3 regions of the Kitasatospora sp. NPDC023118 genome follow, and region 3 is predicted to be linked to each of the others. Evidence: riboswitches for the same ligand, from Rfam matches in the RefSeq annotation. Region 3 holds a riboswitch; each other region holds the start of a gene.
What was found. A riboswitch is a leader RNA that binds a small molecule or an ion and turns the genes downstream of it on or off. The one in region 3 is predicted to bind cyclic di-AMP.
Positions count from the first base shown of each region.

Region 1: another riboswitch for cyclic di-AMP. It lies ahead of ACZ3UD_RS09375 (transglycosylase family protein); the one in region 3 lies ahead of ACZ3UD_RS12300 (M23 family metallopeptidase).
Region 2: another riboswitch for cyclic di-AMP. It lies ahead of ACZ3UD_RS00400 (NlpC/P60 family protein); the one in region 3 lies ahead of ACZ3UD_RS12300 (M23 family metallopeptidase).

Region 1 covers NZ_JBVHHW010000005.1:287,086-294,208, reverse strand. Annotated here, with positions in the region: gene ACZ3UD_RS09400 (NAD(P)/FAD-dependent oxidoreductase) at 1-476, opposite strand, end outside; gene ACZ3UD_RS09395 (Ppx/GppA phosphatase family protein) at 905-1,840, opposite strand; gene ACZ3UD_RS09390 (DUF501 domain-containing protein) at 1,843-2,514, opposite strand; gene ACZ3UD_RS09385 (FtsB family cell division protein) at 2,486-2,944, opposite strand; gene eno (phosphopyruvate hydratase) at 3,134-4,423, opposite strand; gene ACZ3UD_RS09375 (transglycosylase family protein) at 4,720-5,502, opposite strand; cyclic di-AMP (ydaO/yuaA leader) riboswitch at 5,507-5,673, opposite strand; gene ACZ3UD_RS09370 (cytochrome P450 family protein) at 5,884-7,123, opposite strand, start outside.
Region 2 covers NZ_JBVHHW010000001.1:92,083-99,205, forward strand. Annotated here, with positions in the region: gene ACZ3UD_RS00390 (NYN domain-containing protein) at 1-362, shown strand, start outside; gene ACZ3UD_RS00395 (C40 family peptidase) at 562-1,599, shown strand; cyclic di-AMP (ydaO/yuaA leader) riboswitch at 1,938-2,091, shown strand; gene ACZ3UD_RS00400 (NlpC/P60 family protein) at 2,102-3,241, shown strand; gene ACZ3UD_RS00405 (C40 family peptidase) at 3,468-4,514, shown strand; gene ACZ3UD_RS00410 (hypothetical protein) at 4,553-5,716, shown strand; gene ACZ3UD_RS00415 (glycosyltransferase 87 family protein) at 5,750-7,105, opposite strand.
Region 3 covers NZ_JBVHHW010000008.1:36,330-43,452, forward strand. Annotated here, with positions in the region: gene ACZ3UD_RS12295 (MFS transporter) at 1-1,503, opposite strand, end outside; cyclic di-AMP (ydaO/yuaA leader) riboswitch at 1,821-1,994, shown strand; gene ACZ3UD_RS12300 (M23 family metallopeptidase) at 1,997-2,959, shown strand; gene ACZ3UD_RS12305 (APC family permease) at 3,333-4,868, shown strand; gene ACZ3UD_RS12310 (DUF2470 domain-containing protein) at 4,882-5,601, opposite strand; gene ACZ3UD_RS12315 (RidA family protein) at 5,734-6,159, opposite strand; gene ACZ3UD_RS12320 (IclR family transcriptional regulator) at 6,186-6,935, opposite strand; gene ACZ3UD_RS12325 (sugar kinase) at 6,973-7,123, opposite strand, start outside.

The DNA of each region.
Region 1 (7,123 bases), on a different contig from region 3:
TCCTCGTCCGTGGTGGACTCGGCCTTGTCGAGCTGGGCCATGACGTGGTTGCGGAGGCCGATGGCCTCCTCGACCGTCTTCATGCCGATGCCGTTCTCCGCCAGACCCGGGATCGGGAAGGTGCGGGAGACCGAGCCGGTCGCGACGACCAGGTACTCGAAGGGCAGCTCGTAGCTGTCGCCGGCCGCGGGCTGGATGGTGGCGACCTTGCGGGCGTGGTCGATACCGGTGACAGAACCGGTCAGCACCTCCGCCTGCTTGAGGGCGCTGCGCAGCGGCGCGACGAGGTTGCGGGGCGCGACGTTGCCGCCGGCCGCCTCGGGGAGGAAGGGCAGGTACGTCATGTACGACCGCGGGTCCACGACCGTGACGGTCGCTTCGCCGTAGCGCATCTTCTTGAGGATGCGCATCGCGGCATACAGGCCGACGTAACCACCGCCGACAATGAGGATGCGAGGACGCTCCGTGGTGCTCATATCCGAAAGTATCCAGCACCGTCCGAAGCAGCCTTCGTGAGCCCGGTCACAAGCGCATGGACACCCCGTGCTACACTCCGCGCCCACAAAAAAGCCCCCTTCGGGCCGGCTCACGGGGCCCAATGGCCCCTTGTGAGCGGGCGCCGGAGCACCACCCTGCTGAGCAGCAACGATCCGCACTGCACCCGGGTTCCCCCGCGTGATTTCGATTTTCAAACCTCAACCGAGGCCTGACCTGCGATCCAGCGGCCCCGACCACCGGCCGACCTTCGGTCTCACAATTCGGGCGTAGCGGGACCCAAGGTACGACGAATGACCGGATCGCCATGTGAAGAAATTCACGAACATTCCCGCCCGCGTCCCGGCGCGCCCCGGCTCCGACACCCCGCAAGGGGCGCCGAAGCCGGTTCAGTAAGCCGTGCGGGCCGTCAGGAGGCCGTACTCCAGGCGATGCCGTCCAGGATGTCGTGCTCGCTCACGACCACCTCGGCGGCGCCGGTCCGCTCCATGATCTCCAGCAGCTCCAGCGCCCCGGCCGCGATCACGTCCACCCGGCCCGGGTGAATCGAGGGGATGGCCGCGCGCTCGGCGTGGGTGGCGGCGAGCAGCCGGCGGGCGATCCCGGCGACCTGCTCGCGGCTGATCCGGGAGTGGTGGATCCGCTCGGAGTCGTACTCGGGCAGGTCCTGGGCGATCGCGGACACCGTGGTGACCGTCCCCGCGAGACCCACCAGGGTGGCCGCGCCGGTCAGCGGGACCACCTCCTCGGCCTTGTCGAGCTCGGCCCGGACGTGCGCCCGGGCTTCGGCGATCTGCTCCTCCGAGGGCAGCTCGGCGCCGCCGAAGTGCCGCTCGGTGAGCCGCACGCAGCCGATGTCCACCGAGCGCGCCGCCTGCACGTCCGCCTCGCCGAGCACGAACTCGGTCGAGCCGCCGCCGAGGTCGAACACCAGGTACGGCGCGGGGAACTGGCCGCTGGTCAGCTCCTTGGTGGCGCCGATGAAGGACAGGTGCGCCTCCTCCTCGCCGCTCACCACCTCGGGCTCGACGCCCAGGATGTCGCGCACGCCCTTGACGTACTCATCGCTGTTCTCGGCGTCCCGGGAGGCGCTGGTGGCGACGAAGCGGGTGCGCTCGGGGCCGACGCCGAAGCCGGTGATGATCTCCTTGTACTCCCGGCAGGCCGCGAAGGTGCGGGCCAGCGCGTCCGGGTGCAGCCGGCCGGTCCGGTCCACGTCCTGGCCCAGCCGGTTGATGATCATCCGGCGGTCGAGGTCGGTGATCGAGCCGGTCTCCGGGTCGAGGTCGGCGACCAGCAGGCGGATCGAGTTGGTGCCGCAGTCGATCGCGGCCACGCGGGTCATGCTCACTCGGACTCCTGCTCCGGGGCCGGTTCCTCGGCGGCGCGCTTCTTGGCGGCGCGCTCGGCCGTCTTCTGCTGCTTGGCCGCGATCACGGCCTCGTGGTCCTGCTCCTTGGCTCGGTTGCGGGCGACCCGCTCACCGGCCGCCTCGACCTCGGCCGGGGAGACGCACGGGCCCTTGGCCCACCAGTCCTCCAGCATGCCGATCGCCTCGTCTCCGAGCGGGTTGACGCCCTCGCCGGCCGCCAGCGAGTGGCCGACCAGCACGTGCAGGCACTTCACCCGGTCCGGCATGCCGCCGGCGCTCGGGAAGCCCTCCAGCACCTCGATCGCGTCGCGCCGGGCGATGTAGTCCTCGTGCGCCTTCTGGTAGGCGGCGGCCAGCTCCGGGTCCTCGGCGAGCCGGGCGCTCTGCTCCTTCATCACGCCTTCCGCCTCCAGGGTGCCGATCAGCGAGGCGGCCTTGGGGCAGGTCAGGTAGTAGAGCGTCGGGAACGGCGTGCCGTCCGGCAGCCGGGGGGCCGTCTCCACGACGTCGGGGTTGCCGCAGGGGCAGCGGTGCGCGACACCGCGCAGGCCGCGCGGCACCCGGCCGAGCTGGGCGGCGATGGCCGCGACGTCGGCGTCGGAGACGGCGGGGTGGTTCTCAGTGGTCATGGGGGGTGGGGTCTCCAACGGTGGGCGGGGGGAGCGGACGGGGGGTCGCGGGGGCCAGTGCGACGGTGTCGGCGGCGTCCACCGAGTCCCAGACGCTGGCGTACCAGGGCTTGGCGGCCTGGGCCGTACCGCCGGAGGAGGCGGGCGCGGAGGGCTGGGCGGCCGGGCCGGCCGGGTCCACCGCGATGTACGGGGTCTCCCCCGGCACCGCGTAGTGCAGCCGGGCGCGGGCCTGCGCCTTGACGTACTCCGGGTCCTGCCAGCGGGCCTTGTCCCGGCGCAGCTGGTCGACCTGCTGGCGCACGTGGTCGGCCTTCGCCCGCTGGGCGGAGATCTCCGCGCGCTGGGAGATGAACTGCCGCGTCGGGTAGGCGAGGATCGCCACCAGGGAGCAGAGCACCAGGACGAGGACGGTCGCCCGGCTCGTGAACCGAGGTCGGGCCGCCAAGCCCGGGATCCTCCAGCCAGCCATCTCCCGTATCCCCTCCTGGTCGCGACGGTGCCCCGCCGTCCACCCTACGGGGTGTGCGGCGGGGCACCGGTCAGGCTTGCGCTAGCTCGGCTGCTCAGCCCTCGTGCTTGCTGTGCTCACCGGTCGCGGAGCGACTGTGCTCACCGGTCCGCGAAGCGACTGTGCTTACTGGTCCGCGAAGCGGAAGCGCGGGAAGGCGCCGCGGCCGGCGTACTCGGCGGCGTCGTCGAGGATCTCCTCGATGCGCAGCAGCTGGTTGTACTTGGCGACGCGCTCGGAGCGGGCCGGGGCACCGGTCTTGATCTGGCCGCAGTTGGTGGCGACGGCCAGGTCGGCGATGGTGACGTCCTCGGTCTCGCCGGAGCGGTGCGACATCATGCAGCGGTAGCCGTTGCGCTGGGCCAGCTCGACGGCGTCCAGGGTCTCGGTCAGCGAGCCGATCTGGTTCACCTTCACCAGCAGCGCGTTGGCGGTGCCGGTCTCGATGCCCTTGGCCAGGCGGGCCGGGTTGGTGACGAACAGGTCGTCACCGACCAGCTGGACCTTGTCGCCCAGCTTGACGGTCATGGCCTTCCAGCCGTCCCAGTCCGACTCGTCCAGCGGGTCCTCGATGGAGACCAGCGGGTAGGCGGCGACCAGCTCGGCGTAGTACTCGATGAGCTCGGCGGCCGAGAGGGCCTTGCCCTCGAACTGGTAGGCGCCGTCCTGGTAGAACTCGGAGGAGGCGACGTCCAGGGCCAGCGCGACGTCACGGCCGGGCACGTAGCCGGCCTTCTGGATCGCCTCCATGATGAGGTCCAGGGCCTCGCGGTTGCTGTCCAGGTTCGGCGCGAAGCCGCCCTCGTCGCCGAGGCCGGTGGACAGGCCGCGGTCCTTCAGCACGCCCTTGAGGGTGTGGTAGACCTCGACGCCCCAGCGGACGGCCTCGGAGAAGGACTCCGCGCCGATCGGGGCGATCATGAACTCCTGGATGTCGACGTTGGAGTCCGCGTGCGAGCCGCCGTTGAGGATGTTCATCATCGGGACCGGCAGGACGTGCGCGTTCGGGCCGCCCAGGTAGCGGAACAGCGGCAGGTCGCTGGCCTCGGACGCGGCGTGCGCGACGGCCAGCGAGACGCCCAGGATGGCGTTGGCGCCGAGCGAGGACTTGTCGGGGGTGGCGTCCAGGTCGAGCATGGCCTGGTCGATCAGGCGCTGCTCGGTGGCGTCGTAGCCGACGAGCTCCGGGCCGATCTGCTCGATGACGGCCAGAACGGCCTTCTCGACGCCCTTGCCGAAGTAGCGGTTCTTGTCACCGTCGCGCAGCTCCAGCGCCTCGAAGGCGCCGGTCGAGGCACCCGACGGGACAGCGGCACGACCGGTGCTTCCGTCGTCGAGGCCGACCTCGACCTCGACCGTGGGGTTGCCGCGCGAGTCGAGGATCTCACGGGCTACGACGACATCGATGGACGGCACGAGGCATCTCCTTGCGGGAGCAGGGTCCGGCTGACGGTGGTGCTGTCGGCGGGACGATTGCGGAGTCGTTACGACCAGAGCCTAACCGCCCGGGCTCCCGGGGCCACGTTGGCCTCGGTCCCGTCTCGGCGTGTGGCCCTGCTACCCACCGGTAGTTCACCTGCTTGTCCCAGCTTGTCCCCCCAGCCCCCGGCGCGGACGAATGCGGACGAAGGGGGCCGGGCGCGGCCCCCTTCGTCCCCGGGGTGCTGTTCGAGGTCCTACGGACCGTCTCGGCCGAGGCCCTACCGACCGGTTCAGCCGAGGTGCAGGACCTGGCCGGGCATGATCAGGTTCGGGTCGCCGCCGACCGTGCCGCGGTTGCCGTCGTACAGCGCCTGCCAGCCGCCGGACACGCCCTGGGCGGCGGCGATGCTCGACAGGGTGTCACCGGAGTGGACGGTGTAGTCGTGGCCGGCCGGGGCGGCCTGGGCCGGCTGGGCGGCGCGCGGGGCGGCGTGCTTCGGAACGTACTGCTGGACCGGCTGCTCGGCGGGCTTCTCGGCCTGCTTCGGGGCGGCGTGCTTCGGAGCGTACGGCTGGGCGGGCTTCGCGTCCGCCTTGGGGGCCTGCTGCTTCGGGGCCTGCTGCTTGGGCGTCTGCTGCTGGGGGGCGGACTGCGGCTTGGCGTCCGAGGAGGTGTCGACCGCGGCCGGGGCACCGCCCTTGCTCAGACCCGCCTTGACGGAGCAGACCGGCCAGGCGCCCGGGCCCTGGGAGGCCAGCACCTTCTCGGCGACCGATATCTGCTGGCCCTTGCTGGCCTGGTTGGCCTGCGGCGCGTAGGCGGTGCCGCCGTACGCCTTCCAGGTGCTGGAGGTGAACTGCAGGCCGCCGTAGAAGCCGTTGCCGGTGTTGATGCTCCAGTCGCCGCCGCTCTCGCACTGGGCGACGGAGTCCCAGGCGGAGGCCGGGGCGGCGGAGGCGCCGGTGGCGGCGAGGAGCGGCATCGCGAGTCCGACGCCGGCCACACCGGCGACGGCGATGGCCTTCTCGGCCTGGGTGCGACGACGGTGACGGCCAGTTCCAACGAACAGCATGAAGGGTCCCTCTCCGCACGCCTGCGAGGTGAGCTGTCGGGTTCGGACCGGGAGGTGGCCCGGCCGCCGTGCGCGGAGACGTTCCGCTCGGGCGGCTTCACCCCAAGCCGTGGGGGACGGCAACAAACCTGGTTCCCCCGCCCCTGCCCAAGGGTCTGGTCGGTTTCCCGTGGCGCGGCGGGCAGGATTCGGCGTTCCGCGCACGAGGTCCGCAGCTGCGAACTCCAGGGAGACTAGACAGATCCTCAGACCAATCACAAGCTCATATCACCGACATCACACAGAAATTACGGCATGTGATCAATCGCCTACCAACTGCGCCTGTTTGTCCGGATTGATGGGTGTTCACACCGCCATCAGGAGCGCGTCAACGACGTCCAGTCAGCGTGTCGGGGCCTCAGGAAGCGCATGCGGAGAGCGGATCTCGGGACTGAATTCGACCGGAAGTTCGCGCAATCCGCGCATGATCAGACCACCCCGCCAGCGGAGATTCTCCGGGCTTTCGGCCAGTCGCAGATCGGGCAGTCGGGAAAGCAGCGTGGCCAGCGCGGCGCGTCCTTCGAGCCGGGCCAGCGGGGCGCCGATGCAGTAGTGGATGCCGTGCCCGAACCCCAGGTGGGGATTGTCGGTTCGGGCCAGGTCGAGGGTGTTCTCCTCCGCGAACCGGGCCGGGTCGCGGTCCGCCGCCGCCAGCACCACCAGCACCGGATCGCCCACCGGGATGTCCACCCCGCCGATGGCCAGCGGCCTGGTCGCGAACCGCCAGGTCGCCAGTTCCACCGGCCCGTCGTAGCGCAGGAGTTCCTCGATCCCGGTCTCCAGCAGCGCGGTCTCCCCGCGCACTACCGACTCCTGCAGCAGCGCCCGCTGCCCCGGGTTGCGCAGCAGCGCGTACGTCCCGTTGCCGATCAGGTTGACGGTCGTCTCGAAACCGGCGAACAGCAGGATGAAGGCCATCGCGGCCGCCTCGTTCTCGGTCAGGTGCTCGCCGTGGTCACTGGCTCTGATCAGACCGGAGATCAGGTCGTCACCGAGGTCCGCCCGCTTGCGGTGGATCAGCTCCAGCAGGTACGCCCGCATCCGCTTCACCGCCCGTCCCACGCCGCCGCGCTGGCCCCCGCCATGTCGGATCATCATCCCGGCCCAGTCGCGGAAGTCGTCCTGGTCCTCGGCCGGCACGCCCAGCATGTCGCAGATGGCGTAGATGGGGAGCGGGAAGGCGAACTCGTGGATCAGGTCCGCCGAGCCGCGCTGCGCGAAGCCGTCGATCAGCCGGTCGGTGAGCTGCTGCACCCGCGGCTCGAACTCGGCCACCCGGCGCGGCGTGAACGCCTTGGACACCAGCCGGCGCAGCCGGGTGTGGTCCGGCGGGTCGATGTTCAGCAGGTGGGTCATCAGGTCCGCCTGCCGCTCCCCCGGGATGCCCACCCGGCCGGTGCGATGCGCCTGCTCGCTGTGGTGCGCCGGGTTCTTCGACAACCGGCTGTCCGCCAGCGCCTGCCGGGCGTCCGCGTACCGCGTCACCAGCCAGGCCTCGACGCCGCTCGGCAGCCTGGTGCGGTGCACCGGGGCGTGCTCGCGCAGCCAGGCGTAGGCCGGGTACGGGTCGGCGGCGAACTCC
Region 2 (7,123 bases), on a different contig from region 3:
TGGACGGCTACAACGTGACCAAGACCGGCTATCCGACGCTGCCGTTGGAGCAGCAGCGGATCCGGCTGCTGGGCGGGCTGGCGATGCTGGCCCAGCGCACCCAGGCGGAGGTCACCTGCGTGTTCGACGGGCAGGACCTGGACGTTCCGGTGATCATGGCGCCACCGCGCGGGGTTCGGGTACGGTTCAGTCGGACCGGGGAGACCGCGGACGAGCTGATCCGTCGTCTGGTGCGGGCCGAGCCGCAGGGCCGTCCGGTGGTGGTGGTGTCCGCCGACCGGGAGGTCGCGGAGGGCGTGCGGAAGGCGGGCGCGCGCCCGGTGGCCTCGGTGCTGCTGCTGAACCGGCTGGCCCGGCCCTGACCTCGGGTCGGACGGCGTGAAGGCCGGTCAGCGCGCGTTTTGCGAGGTGTGCGGATCCCGTGAAGTCAGCGTGGGGACCGGAGTTCACGCCTTCGGGGGAGTGGCAAAACGGATAGATCTTCACTAGGGTCTGGCGTCAAACCTATTTTCCGGAATCTCATCCGATCAGGTGAGTCCGATGGAAGAAGGAGCCGCTCCCTTGGCCTCCCACCGCCGTCCCAAGCAGCCGAGCCGCGCGCGGGTCTCCGTGCTCACCGCTGCCGCTGCGACCGCGGTCGCCCTCTCCGCCCAGGTGGCCGCGCACGCGGCGCCGCAGCCGAACAAGGACGACGTCAAGGCGCAGATCGACCAGCTCCAGCAGGAGCAGGAGCAGGCGGCGGAGAAGTACAACGGCGCCAAGGAGCGGGCCGACCAGCTCCGCAAGCAGGCCGATCAGCTGCAGGACCAGGTGGCCCGCAGCCAGGACCAGATGACCCAGCTGCAGACGGGCCTGGCCGAGGTGGCGGGCGACCAGTACCGCACCGGCGGCATCGACCCGTCCGTCCAGCTGATGCTCTCCTCCGACCCGTCCGGCTACCTGGAGAAGGCCTCCAGCGTCCAGCAGGCCAGCGCCAGCCAGACCGAGGCGCTCAAGAGCCTGCTCGACCAGCAGCGCCGGCTGGACCAGGAGAAGGCGGAGGCCGCCGCCGTCCTGTCCTCGCTGGACTCCACCACCAAGGACCTGAACCAGGCCAAGTCGGACGTCAACCAGAAGCTGAAGGCCGCCCAGGACCTGCTGAACTCGCTCAGCGCCGCCGACCGCGCCGCGCTGAAGGCCCAGCAGCAGCAGGACGACCGTGCCTCGCGCGGCAGCGCCCGGGTCGACCTCAGCAGCCTGCCGCCGGCCAGCGGCTACGCGGCCGTGGCCGTCGCCAAGGCGATGAGCAAGCAGGGCTCGCCGTACGTCTGGGGCTCCACCGGGCCGAGCACCTTCGACTGCTCGGGTCTGATGGTCTGGTCGTACGCCCAGGCCGGCGTCTCGCTGCCGCGCACCTCGCAGGAGCAGGGCAACGTCGGCACCCGGGTGCCCTCGCTGGACCAGGCCCAGCCGGGCGACCTGGTGATCTACGGCAGTGACCGGCACCACGTCGGGATGTACATCGGCAACGGCATGGTGGTCCACGCGCCGCACACCGGTGACGTGGTGAAGGTGATGAAGGCCGACGCGATGCCGATCAACACGATCCGCCGGGTCTGACGGCCCGACACGCCCGAAAGTCCGGGTTCCGGCCCTGTGATCCGCGCCACCCTCCTGCCGGGCGTGGCGCTTCGGGTTTGCCCGTTCCGTGGTCGGCTGATGAGGCCTGATCAGCTTTGCGTGCGGCGGCGATCACCATCGGTCATTTTCACAAAAGAACACGGGAAATCTTCCGTCTTTTTTCTGACAAGGATTTGAACGGATCACGGTTCAGTTACTAGGGTCGTGCCTCGAACCACCGCACTGTCGATCACCCAGCCGGGGTGGCGGCGGTGGTTACCGTCGAGTTCGCGAAACAGCGGGGCAGGTCGAAACGACTGTCCGACAGGGGAGCCCAGTGGTCGGGGGCGCTGCGGAGCGGAGCCGGGGAACCACGTTCCTCCGGGGTGAATCGGCGCCAGGTCGGCCGATGGAACGGCCGTGAGGCGTCGTAGGGCATGCTTCCGGCCCGAACCCGTCAGCTCACCCGGTAGGCGGACGTAGGAAGAAGGAGTCCGCCTTCGTGGCGTCCCATCGTCGTCCCAAGCCCGCCAGTCGCGCCCGTGTCTCGATCCTGACCGGTGTTGCCGCGGCAGCCGTCGCCCTCTCCGCGCAGTCCGGCGCGCACGCCGACCCGCAGCCGACCAAGGACCAGGTCAAGGAGCAGGTCGACCAGCTCAACGAGCAGGCCGAGCAGGCGACCGAGAAGTACAACGCCGCCCAGGAGAAGCAGCAGGCCCTGGAGAAGCAGGTCTCCGGCCTGCAGGACCAGGTGGCCCGGCAGCAGGCCCAGGTGACCGACATGCAGGGCGGGCTCGCCGAGATCGCCGGTGAGCAGTACCGCAACGGCGGCATATCCCCGACCGTCCAGCTGATGCTCTCCTCCAGTCCGGACAACTTCCTCAACCAGGCCGGTGCGCTCAACCAGGCCGGTGACACCCAGAAGAACCAGCTGAAGCAGCTCCAGGAGGAGCAGCGCAAGCTCGACCAGGACCGCACCGAGGCCCAGGGCAAGCTCGCCGAGCTGGAGTCCACCACCCAGCAGCTGAAGACCTCCAAGGAGGAGGTCCAGAACAAGCTGAAGGCCGCGCAGGACCTGCTCAACACCCTGACCGAGCAGGAGCGCCAGGCGATCCGTCAGGCCGAGGAGAAGGCCGCGGCCGACGCCAAGGCCCAGGCCGACGCCGCCGCCAAGGCCGCCCAGCAGCAGGCCGCCGCCGACCGCGCCTCGCGCGACAGCGGCCGCACCGACATCAGCTCGGGTTCGGGCTCCTCGGCCTCGCCGGTCGCCAAGCCGGCCGCCCCCGGCAGCTCGCACGGTGCCGCCGCGCTGGCCGCCGCCGCGGGCAAGGTCGGCAGCCCCTACGTGTGGGGCGCCACCGGCCCGGGCTCCTTCGACTGCTCCGGCCTGATGGTCTGGGCATTCAACCAGGTCGGCGTGTCGCTGCCGCGCACCTCGCAGGAGCAGGCCGGCGCCGGCACCCGGATCGGCTCGGACATCTCCCAGGCCCAGCCCGGCGACCTGCTGATCTTCTACAGCGACGCCCACCACGTCGGCATCTACGCGGGCAACGGCCAGGTGCTGCACGCGCCCAAGCCGGGTGCCTCGGTCCGCTACGAGGCGGTCTCCAACATGCCGCTGGCCTCCATCGTGCGGGTCTGATCCCCGCCCAGGCCGTTCGGGCCCGGCCCACCATCACGGAGGGCCGGGCCTGCGGCTTTTCCGACGGATCGAGCGGATGTCCGATTAGGAATCAAATATTCGGGTCTGGAGGGGTTTGGACTCGCTTGCCCTGACTCGCTAACGTCTGCCACCGGACTCCCGCTCGACGGCCGCCCGCTGGGGCGCGGCCGCGGGGCCGCGCCGCAGGATTGGAGCCGTTGCCGCCATGTCCGTGCACCGTCGTTCCCAACTGCTCGTCCGTGCGCTGGTGCTGACCGCGGCCGCCACCACGGCCCTGGGTGTGACGGCCGGCGGCAGCGCCCAGGCCGCTCCCGGCGCACCGGGCACACCCGACCGCAGAGACGTCAAGGCGCAGGTCGAGCAGCTGTACGACGAGGCCGAGCAGGCGTCCGAGAAGTGCAACGCCGCGCAGGAAGCGCAGAAGCGGCTCCAGGCCGAGACCACGCTCCTGCAGGGCGAGGTCGCCGCCGGCCAGGACCAGCTCAACCAGCTGCGCGGGGACCTCGCGACCGTGGCCGGGGCCGAGTACCGCGGCGGCGGGATGACCCAGACCGCCCAGCTGATGCTCTCCAGCGACCCCGAGTCCTACCTCGCCCGTGCCCGCACCTTCGGGCAGGCCGCCGAGCGGCAGCGGGAGACGCTGCACGAGCTGGTCAGCCGTCAGCGCAGGCTCGACCAGCGCCGCACCGAGACCGCGGGCAAGCTCGCCGAACTGGACCAGGCCCGGCGCTCGCTGGTCGAGAACAAGCAGCAGATCCAGCAGCGGCTGGTCAAGGCGCAGAAGCTGCTCAACAGCCTGGGCGCGGCCGAGCGGGCCCGGATGGTCGTCCAGGACGCCAACGACGCCGAGCGGCGCGCCACCCGCGGCACCGACCGGCTGGACCTCGGCACCACCCCGGCCGCCTCCGAGCGCGGGGCGGCCGCGCTGGCCGCCGCGGTGCGGATGATCGGCTCGCCGTACGTCTACGGATCCGCCGGGCCCCGCGCCTTCGACTGTTCCGGTCTGATGTACTACAGCTGGCGGCAGGCCGGAGTGACCCTGCCGCGCACCTCGCAGGCCCAGGCGTACGCCGGGCAGCGGATCAGCCTCTCCGAAGCGCGGCCGGGAGACCTGGTGATCTTCTACCGGGACATGCACCACGTCGGGATGTACGCCGGCGGCGGGGTGATGGTGCACGCCCCCTACCCGGGCGCCAAGGTGCGGTACGAGAGCGTCAACGCGATGCCGGTCACCGGGGTGGTCAGGCTCTGAGCGCGACGCCCTCCGACCCGGCCGACATACCCGGTCGCGTGCTGTCCCGGCGCGCTGCGCTGCTGCTGGCGGCCGGCGGGCTGGCCCAGCTGTCGCTGCCCCCGGCCGCGCCGCCGGCACCGGCCGGGCGGCCGGCCGACCAGCGGGCCGAGGTGGCCGATCTGCTGGCGGCGCGGGCGCGCTCACTGCCCGCCTGGTCCGGGCTCACGGGGGCCGAGGCGGTCTACCGCAACCTGGTGCTGTCGCCCGGTCAGGGGTCTTCGGCGGCCGACGGGCCGGACCGGCTGACCGCCGCCGTCGAACTGGCGGTGCGGATCGCCGGCTACGACGAGTACCCGGTGGTGTACCCGCGCCGGATCGCGCTGGTCCGGGAGGCGGGAGGCTGGCGGGTCGAGCGGGAGGAGGCCGTGAGCGGGCCCCCGGCGCTGTGGGACCTCGGCCCGGCCCGTACCGCCCCCGGCGCGCACTGCCTGGTGCTCGGCCTGGCCGACGGGCCGGACCCGGCCGGGCTGGTCGCGGTCGGGGACAAGGCGGTGCCGGCCGTCAGCGCGGTGTGGGGCGGCGCCTGGCCGGGCCGGCTGCTGCTCGAACTGCCCGCCACCGAGACCCAGTTCGCCCGGCTGCTGGAAGCCGACCCGGCGGGCTGGACGGGCATGGCGGCGGTCACCGTGGCCGCCCCCGGCGCGCCCTGGCACACCCCGGTGGACCGGGTGGTGGTCAACCCCGAGGCGTTCGGGCGGCTCAGCGACTTCGGCCGGCAGGTGGTCGTCACCCACGAGGCCACCCACGTCGCGACCAGGGCCGACACCCGGGGCTGGACCCCGCTGTGGCTCTCCGAGGGCGTCGCCGACTGGACCGCCTACCGGGACTCCGGCCGCCGCCCCCAGCAGATCGCCCCCGAGCTGGCCCGGGACGTCGCGGCCGGGAAGCTGCCCACCGCGCTGCCCGCCGACGCGGACTTCACCGCCGGTTCCACCGGCATCGCCCAGGCCTACGAGCAGTCCTGGCTCGCCTGCGACCTGATCGCCCGTCGCTGGGGGACCGACCGGCTGGTCGCCTTCTACCGGGCGGTCGGCGCGGGCGACGGGCAGGGCGAGGACCGGGAGCACCGGATCGACCGGCTGTCGCGCGGTGAGCTGGGCGTCGGGCTGGCCGAGTTCACCGCGCTCTGGCTGGCCGAGGTCTCGTCCCTGAAGGGCTAGCCAGGGCGGCCGGCGCCCGGCCGGGCCCGAGGGTCAACGGCCGGCGGGGTGGTCGATGCCGTCCAGCAGGTCCTGCTCGTACGCGATGCCCGGGCGGACCGGGTAGGAGGAGGCGGGCGGCAGCGCCGGGGTCTTGTCCAGCACCACGGTGGGCGGCAGGGCCGCCGCGGCGCGGGTGGAGCGCCAGAGCCGGATGCCGGAGAGCACGGCGGCGGTCAGCAGCAGCAGGTTGCGCAGGGTCAGTACGGTGATGGCCCAGGGATCGCTGGCGAGGATCTGGGTGAACATGGTCGGGAACTCGACCAGCGTCAGCGGGCAGGCGATCAGGATCAGCAGCGCCACCGGGCGCTGGCTGGTGCCGCGTACGGTCAGGCAGACCGCGGCGACGCCGATCAGCCAGACCAGGTACTGCGGGCTGATCACCCGGCTGGTCACCACGAAGACCAGCAGCGCGCACAGCGCGGCGTCGTACATGGTGGCCGCGTTGCGGCGGCGGGCGGTGAAGCGCCACAGCAGCAGCCAGAGGAAGCCGAGCACGGTGCCGGCCATCATCACCTTGCTGATCACGCTGACCCACGGCCCGAGCATCTCGGGGGAGCCGTAGTTCATGGTGACCCTGCCGTCCCAGGCCCCGGCGATCCGGGCGAAGTGCAGCGGCAGCGCGCCGACCGACTCGACCTCGATGCCGCGGCCCGCCTGGAAGGTCAGGAAGTCGAAGGCGCCGTTCATCCCGGCCGCGAGCAGGAAGCCCACCGAGACGGCGGTGGCCGCGGCCAGCGTCCAGGCGCGGCGGGTGCGGCGGCCGGAGGGGGTGCCGATCAGGCCGAGCAGCGGCCAGATCTTGACGATGCCGCCCAGGCCCAGCAGCAGCCCGCCGACCGCCGGGCGGCGGATCAGCGCCAGCAGGCCGGCCAGTGTGAGCGCGGTGACCAGGAGGTCGAAGCGGTTGTAGATCATCGGGCCGAGCAGCGGAACGGCGACCACCCACATCCAGGCGCCGGTCAGCGCCCGGCCCTTGCGCAGGCCGGTGCGGATCAGCAGTGCGGCCGCGGCGGCGTCGGCGATCCCGCAGATCACCCAGAAGGAGACCAGGTACGACCAGGGCAGCAGGCCCGGCAGCAGGATCACCAGGGCGGCGCCCGGCGGGTACTGCCAGGTCACGTCGTCGAACGGGAAGGTGCCGGTCTGCAGTACCCCGTACCAGGCGTGGTAGATCATCCAGACGTCGGCGGTGACGTCGCCGCCGGGCGCCTTCAGCACGCCGGTCATCAGCAGTACCAGCACGGTACGGGTGGCCACCCAGGTCGCCCCGAGGGCGGCGAGCGCCCCGAGCGGGCGGCCGAGGCGGCCGCGCGAAGAACCTGGCTCGGTGGCCGGGGCCAATTCCACTGCGCTCCCTCGTTCGTC
Region 3 (7,123 bases):
GGCAGGGCCCTCGGGCGTCTTGGTGTGTCCGGGGTCGAGCGGCGGGGTGGTGGTGGCGCAGGGCCAGTCGCAGTTCGGCTCGGCGACCGGGCGCTCGTCCGGGGTGAGCACGTTGCCCCGGACGGTGGCGAAGGCGATCAGCCCGCCGCCGACCAGCAGGCCCGCGCAGATCAGCATCGCGGTGTGGAAGGCGGAGTCCACCGAGGACGGCACCCGGTAGGCATCGCCGCTCAGGCCGGCCAGCGCCGGGAGGGCGGCCACCGCGAGCAGGCCGGCCGCGCGGGCGGCGGCGTTGTTGACGCCGCTGGCGATGCCCGCGTGCCGTACGTCGACGGCGGCCAGCACCGTCGCGGTCAGCGGGGCGACCAGCAGGGTCATCCCACTGCCCATCACCGCGACGGCGGGCAGCACGTCCGCCCAGTAGGAGGAGCCGGGACCGGTGCGCAGCATCAGCAGCACCCCGGCGGCGCAGAGCAGGGGGCCGACGGTGAGCGGGATGCGTGGGCCGATCCGCTTGCCGAGGCGGCCGGCGCGCGCCGACAGGGTCAGCATCAGCACCGTGATCGGCACCAGGGCGAAGCCCGAGACCAGGGGCGAGAAGCCGGACACGATCTGCAGTTGGACCACCAGCAGGAAGAACACCCCGCTGAAGGCCGCGTAGACGCAGAGGGTGACCAGGTTCACGGCGGTGAACAGCCGGGACGAGAACAGTCCGAGCGGCAGCATCGGAACGGGTGCGCGGCGCTCGACGGTGACGAAGGCGGTGCCGAGCAGCAGGCCGATCGCGCCGGTGAGCCAGACGGCGGGGGACAGGCCCTCCCCGGCGGCGGTGAGCGCGTAGGTGATCGCGCCGAGGGCGAGTGCGGCGAGCAGTGCGCCGGGCACGTCGAAGCGGCCGGAGGCGGACTCGTCGCGGCTCTCCGGGACGTAGCGGGAGGTGACCGCGATCACGGCGGCGGCCAGCGGAAGGTTCAGCAGGAAGATCCAGCGCCAGCCGGGGCCGTCCACCAGCCAGCCGCCGAGGAAGGGGCCGATGGCCGCGGACACCCCGCCGAGGCCGGACCACAGGCCCACCGCCGCCGAGCGGTCGTCAGGATGGAAGACCGCCTGGAGCATGGCGAGCGAGCCGGGGGTGAGCAGTGCCCCGCCGATGCCCTGGACGGCGCGGGCGGCGATCAGCACGTTGATGTTCGGGGCGACGGCGCAGGCCGCGGAGGCGGCGGCGAACCAGACCACGCCGATCAGGAAGACCTTGCGCCTCCCGTACCGGTCGCCGAGCGCGCCGCCGAGCAGGATCAGGCCCGCCAGGGTGAGCAGATAGGCGTTCAGCGTCCATTGCAGGGACGCCAGGGAGGCGCCGAGGTCGGAGCCGATCCGGGGCAGGGCGACGTTCACCACGGTGCCGTCGAGCATCGCCATGCTGGAACCGAGCACCGTTGCCAGGAGAACCCAGCGGCCCTGCGCGGTGCCCAGGCGCAGGGTGCCGGCCGTTGAGGTGGCCACGGCCTGATCCTGCGCCCGGCGGGGTGCACGTGACAAGGGTCACCGGGCGGTGTGTCCGGGGTGGGCGGTGCGTGAGCGGAGGGTCGCGCTGGGCTGCCGAGGTCGGCGCAGGGTCGTGGATCAGTGGCGCCGAGTGAATGGATTGTGTACGCACCGCACAACGGGCCATGCGGAGGGTGACCGCGCCTCGGGAGGTTGTCGCCGGTTCAAGAGATCGACATTGCTTCACCCGAACGGATGGGTTTTAGTTCAGCGACCACCTGGCCAGCCCGGGTGGATCCACCGGGTGGAACGCCGAGTCCTGCCGCTGCCCGGTGGTTCGAACTGAGCTCTGCACGGCAGGAGCGGGGGACCCACAGGTAAGTCGCCGGACCGGAGTCCGCGCTGTTCAGCGCGAACGTCCAGGGCCGGCTCGGGGTGAAGCCGCGCATGCGGCCGGGCAACTCCAGCCCGAACCCGACAGCTCACCTCGCAGGCGTCGGAGAGGAATCCCATGCCTGCTCAGGCTCGTCGTATCGCCCTGCCCCGCGCCGCCCGCATCGGCATCGCCACCGCCGTCACCGGTGTCTCCTTCGCCCTGCCGCTCGTGACCGCGATGAGCGCCCAGGCCCACAACGCCCCGGCCGCCTCGGTCGTGCAGCACGCCGCAGCCGCGGACGCCGAGTCGGCCCCTGCGGCCGCCCACGAGAGCTACCGCGTCGTCGGCGGCGACAGTCTGTCCAAGATCGCCGACGCCAGGAACGTCGAGGGCGGCTGGCCCGCGCTGTACGAGCAGAACCGCTCGGTGGTCGGCGCCGACCCGAACCTGATCTTCCCGGGTCAGTGGCTGTCGCTCGCGGCCCACGCCGACACCGCCGAGCCGGCCGCCCCGGTCAAGCCCGCGGCCCCGGCTGAGCCGACCGCCCCGGTCACCCAGAGCGCTCCCGCCGCCGCCGACGCTCAGATACAGGTTCAGACCGAGGCCGCCAAGCCGGGCGTCCAGGTCCAGGCCCAGATTCAGAACGCCGCTCCGGCCCAGGCTGTCACCGCCGCCCCGGTCGCCGCCACCTCCGGCTATGTCGCCCCGCTGGCCAACCCGGTGCTGGGCGAGGCCTACGGCGTGGCCGGCTCGATGTGGGCCTCCGGCCACCACACCGGCCAGGACTTCGTCGCCTCCACCGGCACCCCGGTGCGCGCGGTCGCCAACGGTGTCGTGGTGAAGGCCGGCAACGGCGGTGCCTACGGCAACCAGGTCGAGATCAAGCTCGCCGACGGCAAGTACGCCCAGTACGCGCACCTCTCCGTGATCGGCGTGAAGATCGGTCAGACCGTCACCGTCGGCCAGCGGCTCGGCCTCTCCGGCGCCACCGGCAACGTGACCGGGCCGCACCTGCACTTCGAGATCCGCACCGGGTCGGAGTACGGCTCGGACATCAACCCGGTCACCTACCTGCGGGCGCACGGCGTCGCGCTCTGACGCTGCGCAGACCCTGTTCGGACCCCGCGCTGACCGCGGGTTTCAGGAACCACCGCTGGTGCGGGGCGAATCGACCGCCCGGGATGGTCATGTCGGGTGACCGCTCGACCGGGTGATCGCCGCACCGGTGGACATGGGCGCGGGACACGCCCAAGGCCGGCCCTGCTTCGTGAGGACCCCTCGTGGAGCCGGGCCGGCCGTTGCCGTTTGCGGATCCGGGTGAGTTCGAGTGGTCGAACTGGGCGTCAACTCCTGCCGCCTCTGGCGAGATCCGTCGTCTTTCGGGTGCGGTCCCGGTCGCGCGATGCTGTCGGGCAGTCGGCGCCCGGCCTTGCTCCGCGGGCGCGAGGGTTTGGACGGACGAGGAGGCCGAATGGCGGTCGGGAGCGGGGACGCGGTCGGGGAACGGTCCGGCGCGGGCGGGGTCGACCGGTTGAAGGCGGGCTCGGTGGGCCTGGTGGGCGTGGTGTTCATGGCGGTCGCCACCGCGGCCCCGATCACCGCGATGACCGGGAACCTGCCGATCGTCGTCGGGCAGGGCAACGGGGTCGGCGCGCCCGCCGCGTACATCGTGGCGACCGTGGTGCTCACGGTGTTCTCGGTCGGGTACGTGGCGATGGCCCGCCACATCACGGCCGCCGGGGCGTTCTACGGGTACATCTCGCACGGGCTGGGCCGGGTCGCCGGGATGGCCTCGGGGCTGCTCGCGGTCATGGCGTACATCGTCTTCGAGGCCTCGATCATCGGCTTCTTCGCGTACTCGCTGCGCGGGTTGGTCCGTTCGCGGCTGGGGGTGGACCTCGGCTGGGGCTGGTACGCGCTGTTCGGGGTGGCCGTGATCGGGGTGATGGCGTGGTTCGACCTGCACCTGACGGCGAAGGTGCTCGGGGTGGCGCTGGTGCTGGAGATCGGGGTGCTGGGCGCGGTCTCGCTGGCCGTACTGGCCTCCGGCGGCGGGCCGGACGGGATCGTGGGTGAGGCGGTGAATCCGCTGAACGCCATTAAGGGGGTTGGGAGTTCGGGCGCGGAGGCGGCCGGGCTGGGGCTGTTCTTCGCATTCTGGTCCTGGGTGGGCTTCGAGTCGACCGCGATGTACGGGGAGGAGTCGCGCGACCCGAAGCGGGTGGTGCCGCGGGCCACCCTGGTGTCGGTGGTCGGGATCGGGCTGTTCTACGTCTTCGTGTCCTGGATGATCGTGTCCGGCAACGGAGTCGAGCATGCGATCGCGGTGGCGAGCGGGACGGTGCCGGGCAAGGACGGGAACAGCCTGTTCTTCGACCCCTTGGGCGCGCACCTGGGGGCCTGGGCGGTGACGGTGTTCCAATGGCTGGTCGTCACCGGCTCGTTCGCCTGCGCGATGGCCTTCCACCAGTGCGCGGCACGGTACTTGTACGCGATCGGGCGGGAGGGCTTCCTGCACCCGGCGCTCGGCCGGACCCACCCGCGGCACGGCTCGCCGTACCTCGCCTCGGTGGTGCAGTCGGTGATCGCGGCCGTGCTGGTGGTGGCCTTCCTGGCGGCGGGGATGGATCCGTACGTCCATCTGTACACGCTGCTCGCGCTGTTGGGGACGATGGCGATCCTCGTCGTGCAGACGCTCTGCTCCTTCGCGGTGGTCGGGTACTTCCATGTGCGGGGTCGGCACCCGGAGACCGCGCACTGGTGCCGGACGCTGGTCGCGCCGCTGGTGGGCGGGGTGGCGATGGCCGGGGTGGTGGTGCTGCTGGTGGTCAACGAGGACGCGGCGGCCGGGGCGGCCTCGGGCACCCTGCTGTTCCGGCTGATCCCGTACCTGGTGATCGGGGTGTTCCTGGGCGGGATCGCTCTGGCGCTGGCGATGCGGCGCTGGCGGCCGGAGCGGTACGCGCGGATGGGGCGGATCGTGCTGGAGGACGCCGCCGAGCGGTGACGCCCGGGCGCGGTCAGTTCCGGCGGACGGGCAGGCCGTGCTCGGCGGCGGACAGCAGCTCGTGCATCCGGTGACCGAAGTCCTCGGTGTCGCCGGCGGGTTCGGGGAAGACCAGGCGGACGTCGCGGTGGCCGTGCGGGTGGTCCAGGCGCAGCACCAGGCCGTAGCGGTCGAGGGCGAGCGGGCGGATGTCCGGGTGCCTGGCGAGCAGGGCCGGGTCGAGTAGGCCGGTGAGCAGGTCGAGGGCGTCGGTGTGCTCGTCGGCCAGGTGGGTGAGTAGCGCGGCCTCGTGCCGGGCCAGCGGGTCGGGGGCGGCGAGGGCGAGGTCGGCGGCGGTGAGCGCGCCGGTGCCGTACGGGGTGGCGAGGACGGCGTGGGCGACGTCCACGCGCAGGTGGACGCTGAGGCCGTCGTCGGCGAGGTGGGCCAGGTGCAGCCGGCCGGCCAGGGTGAGGCGGCCGCGGACCCGGTCGCGGACGGCGACCGGGGACACGTCGGTGACGTCGAGGACGACGGCCAGGCCCTCGGTGGCTCCGGCGGCGGCCGCGGTGAGCGGGGCGTCCAGCGGGGCGCGCAGGCGCAGCCGGGAGCCGTGCACGGAGACCGGGGTGTCCAGGTCGTGGTGTTCGCCGAGGGCACGGACGGTGAGTGAGGAGGTCGCGCTGAGCAGGCTGTGGACCCGTTCGGCGGTGGTGGGCTCGGGCACCTCGGCGTCGCCGGTGGCAAGACTCATGAACGGACCTCCCAATAGTTAGGTGAGCCTAACCTAATGTTTGCGTGGGGGTGTGGCAAGTGGGTGGCGGGGTGCGGCGAGGGCCCGGACGCTTGGCGGCGGCGTCCGGGCCCTCGGGGGTTTCGCGGGGTGTCAGGCGACGACGGCCTGGGCGTCGATCTCCACCAGCATGGGCTCCTGGGGCAGCTCCACGAAGACGGTGGTGCGGCAGGGCTTCACGCCGCCGGGCTTGATGTTCTCCTCGATGAACTCGGCGTAGACCTCGTTCATCAGCGGGAAGTCGGCGCGCTTGGTGAGGTAGACGCGGAACATCACCACGTCCTCGATGGTCGCGCCGCCCGCCTCGACGATGGCCTTGACGTTCTCCAGGGTGCGGCGGGTCTGGGCCCTCACGTCGCCGTGGTGGAGGTACTCGCCGGTGGTCGGGTCCTGCGGGCCCTGGCCGGAGACCTGCAGGATCGGGCCCTTGCGGACGCCCTGGGAGAACATCCACGCGGGGGCGGGGGCGCCGTCGGTGCGGATCTCGGTCTTGTCGCCGATCCGGGGGTGCTCGGACATGGGGTTCCTTTGGCTGTGACGATTCGTCAATTGTCGTCCGTGCAGCCGCAATCGGCCGAGACGGCGCGGGTGGTGGCGAGTAGTTGCGGGAGGAGCTCCAGTACTTGCTCGTACGGGAGAACGACGTCGGGGACGGAGATGGAGGCGGCGGCGACCACCCGGCCGCTGGCGTCCCGGATCGGGGCGGCCACGCAGTTGATGAAGGGCTCGTGCTCGGCGTGGTCCTGAGCCCAGCCCCGGGCGGCGGCCTTCTCCAACTCGGCGAGCAGCGCCTCGGGCGTGGCGAGGGTGCGATCGGTGTACGGGGTGAAGTCGATCCCGGCCACCACCCGGCGGCGCTCGGGCAGCGGCAGATCGGCCAGCAGCACCTTGGACACGGCGGCGCAGTGCAGCGCGGCACGCAGGCCGATCCGGGAGTACATCCGGACCGGGTGGCGGGAGTCGAACTTGTCGATGTAGACCACCTCGCCGCCCTCGTACGCGGCCAGGTGCACGGTCTGGCCGGTGGCGGCGTTCAGCTCGGCGAGGTGCGGGGCGGCGATCCGGCGGATGCCGCGCTGTTCCAGAGCGAGGCCGGAGAGCGCGAACAGGCCCGCGCCGAGGTGGTAGCGGTAGGCGGAGTCGCGGTAGACGAACCGTTCCTCCTCCAGGCTCTGGAGGAGTCGGAGCACGGTGGTCTTGTGGACGCCCAGCACCTCGGCCAGCTGGTCGAGGGAGCGCTCGCCCTCGCCGAGCTGGGCGAGGATGCGCAGGGCGCGGGTGACGGTCTGGCTCATCGGGCTCGGGCTCCGGTCGGTGGGCGGGGGGTCGTGCTCATCGTGCCCGGGCCCGATCGGCCCGTGCCCCGGTCGGGTCGGCCTGCGGCCGGGGCGGGTCGGCCTGGGCTCGGGGCTGTTCGCCGTGGGTCCGAGGTCGGTTGCCTCGGGTCCAGGACTGCTCGCCCCGGGCCCGGGACCGGTCGTCG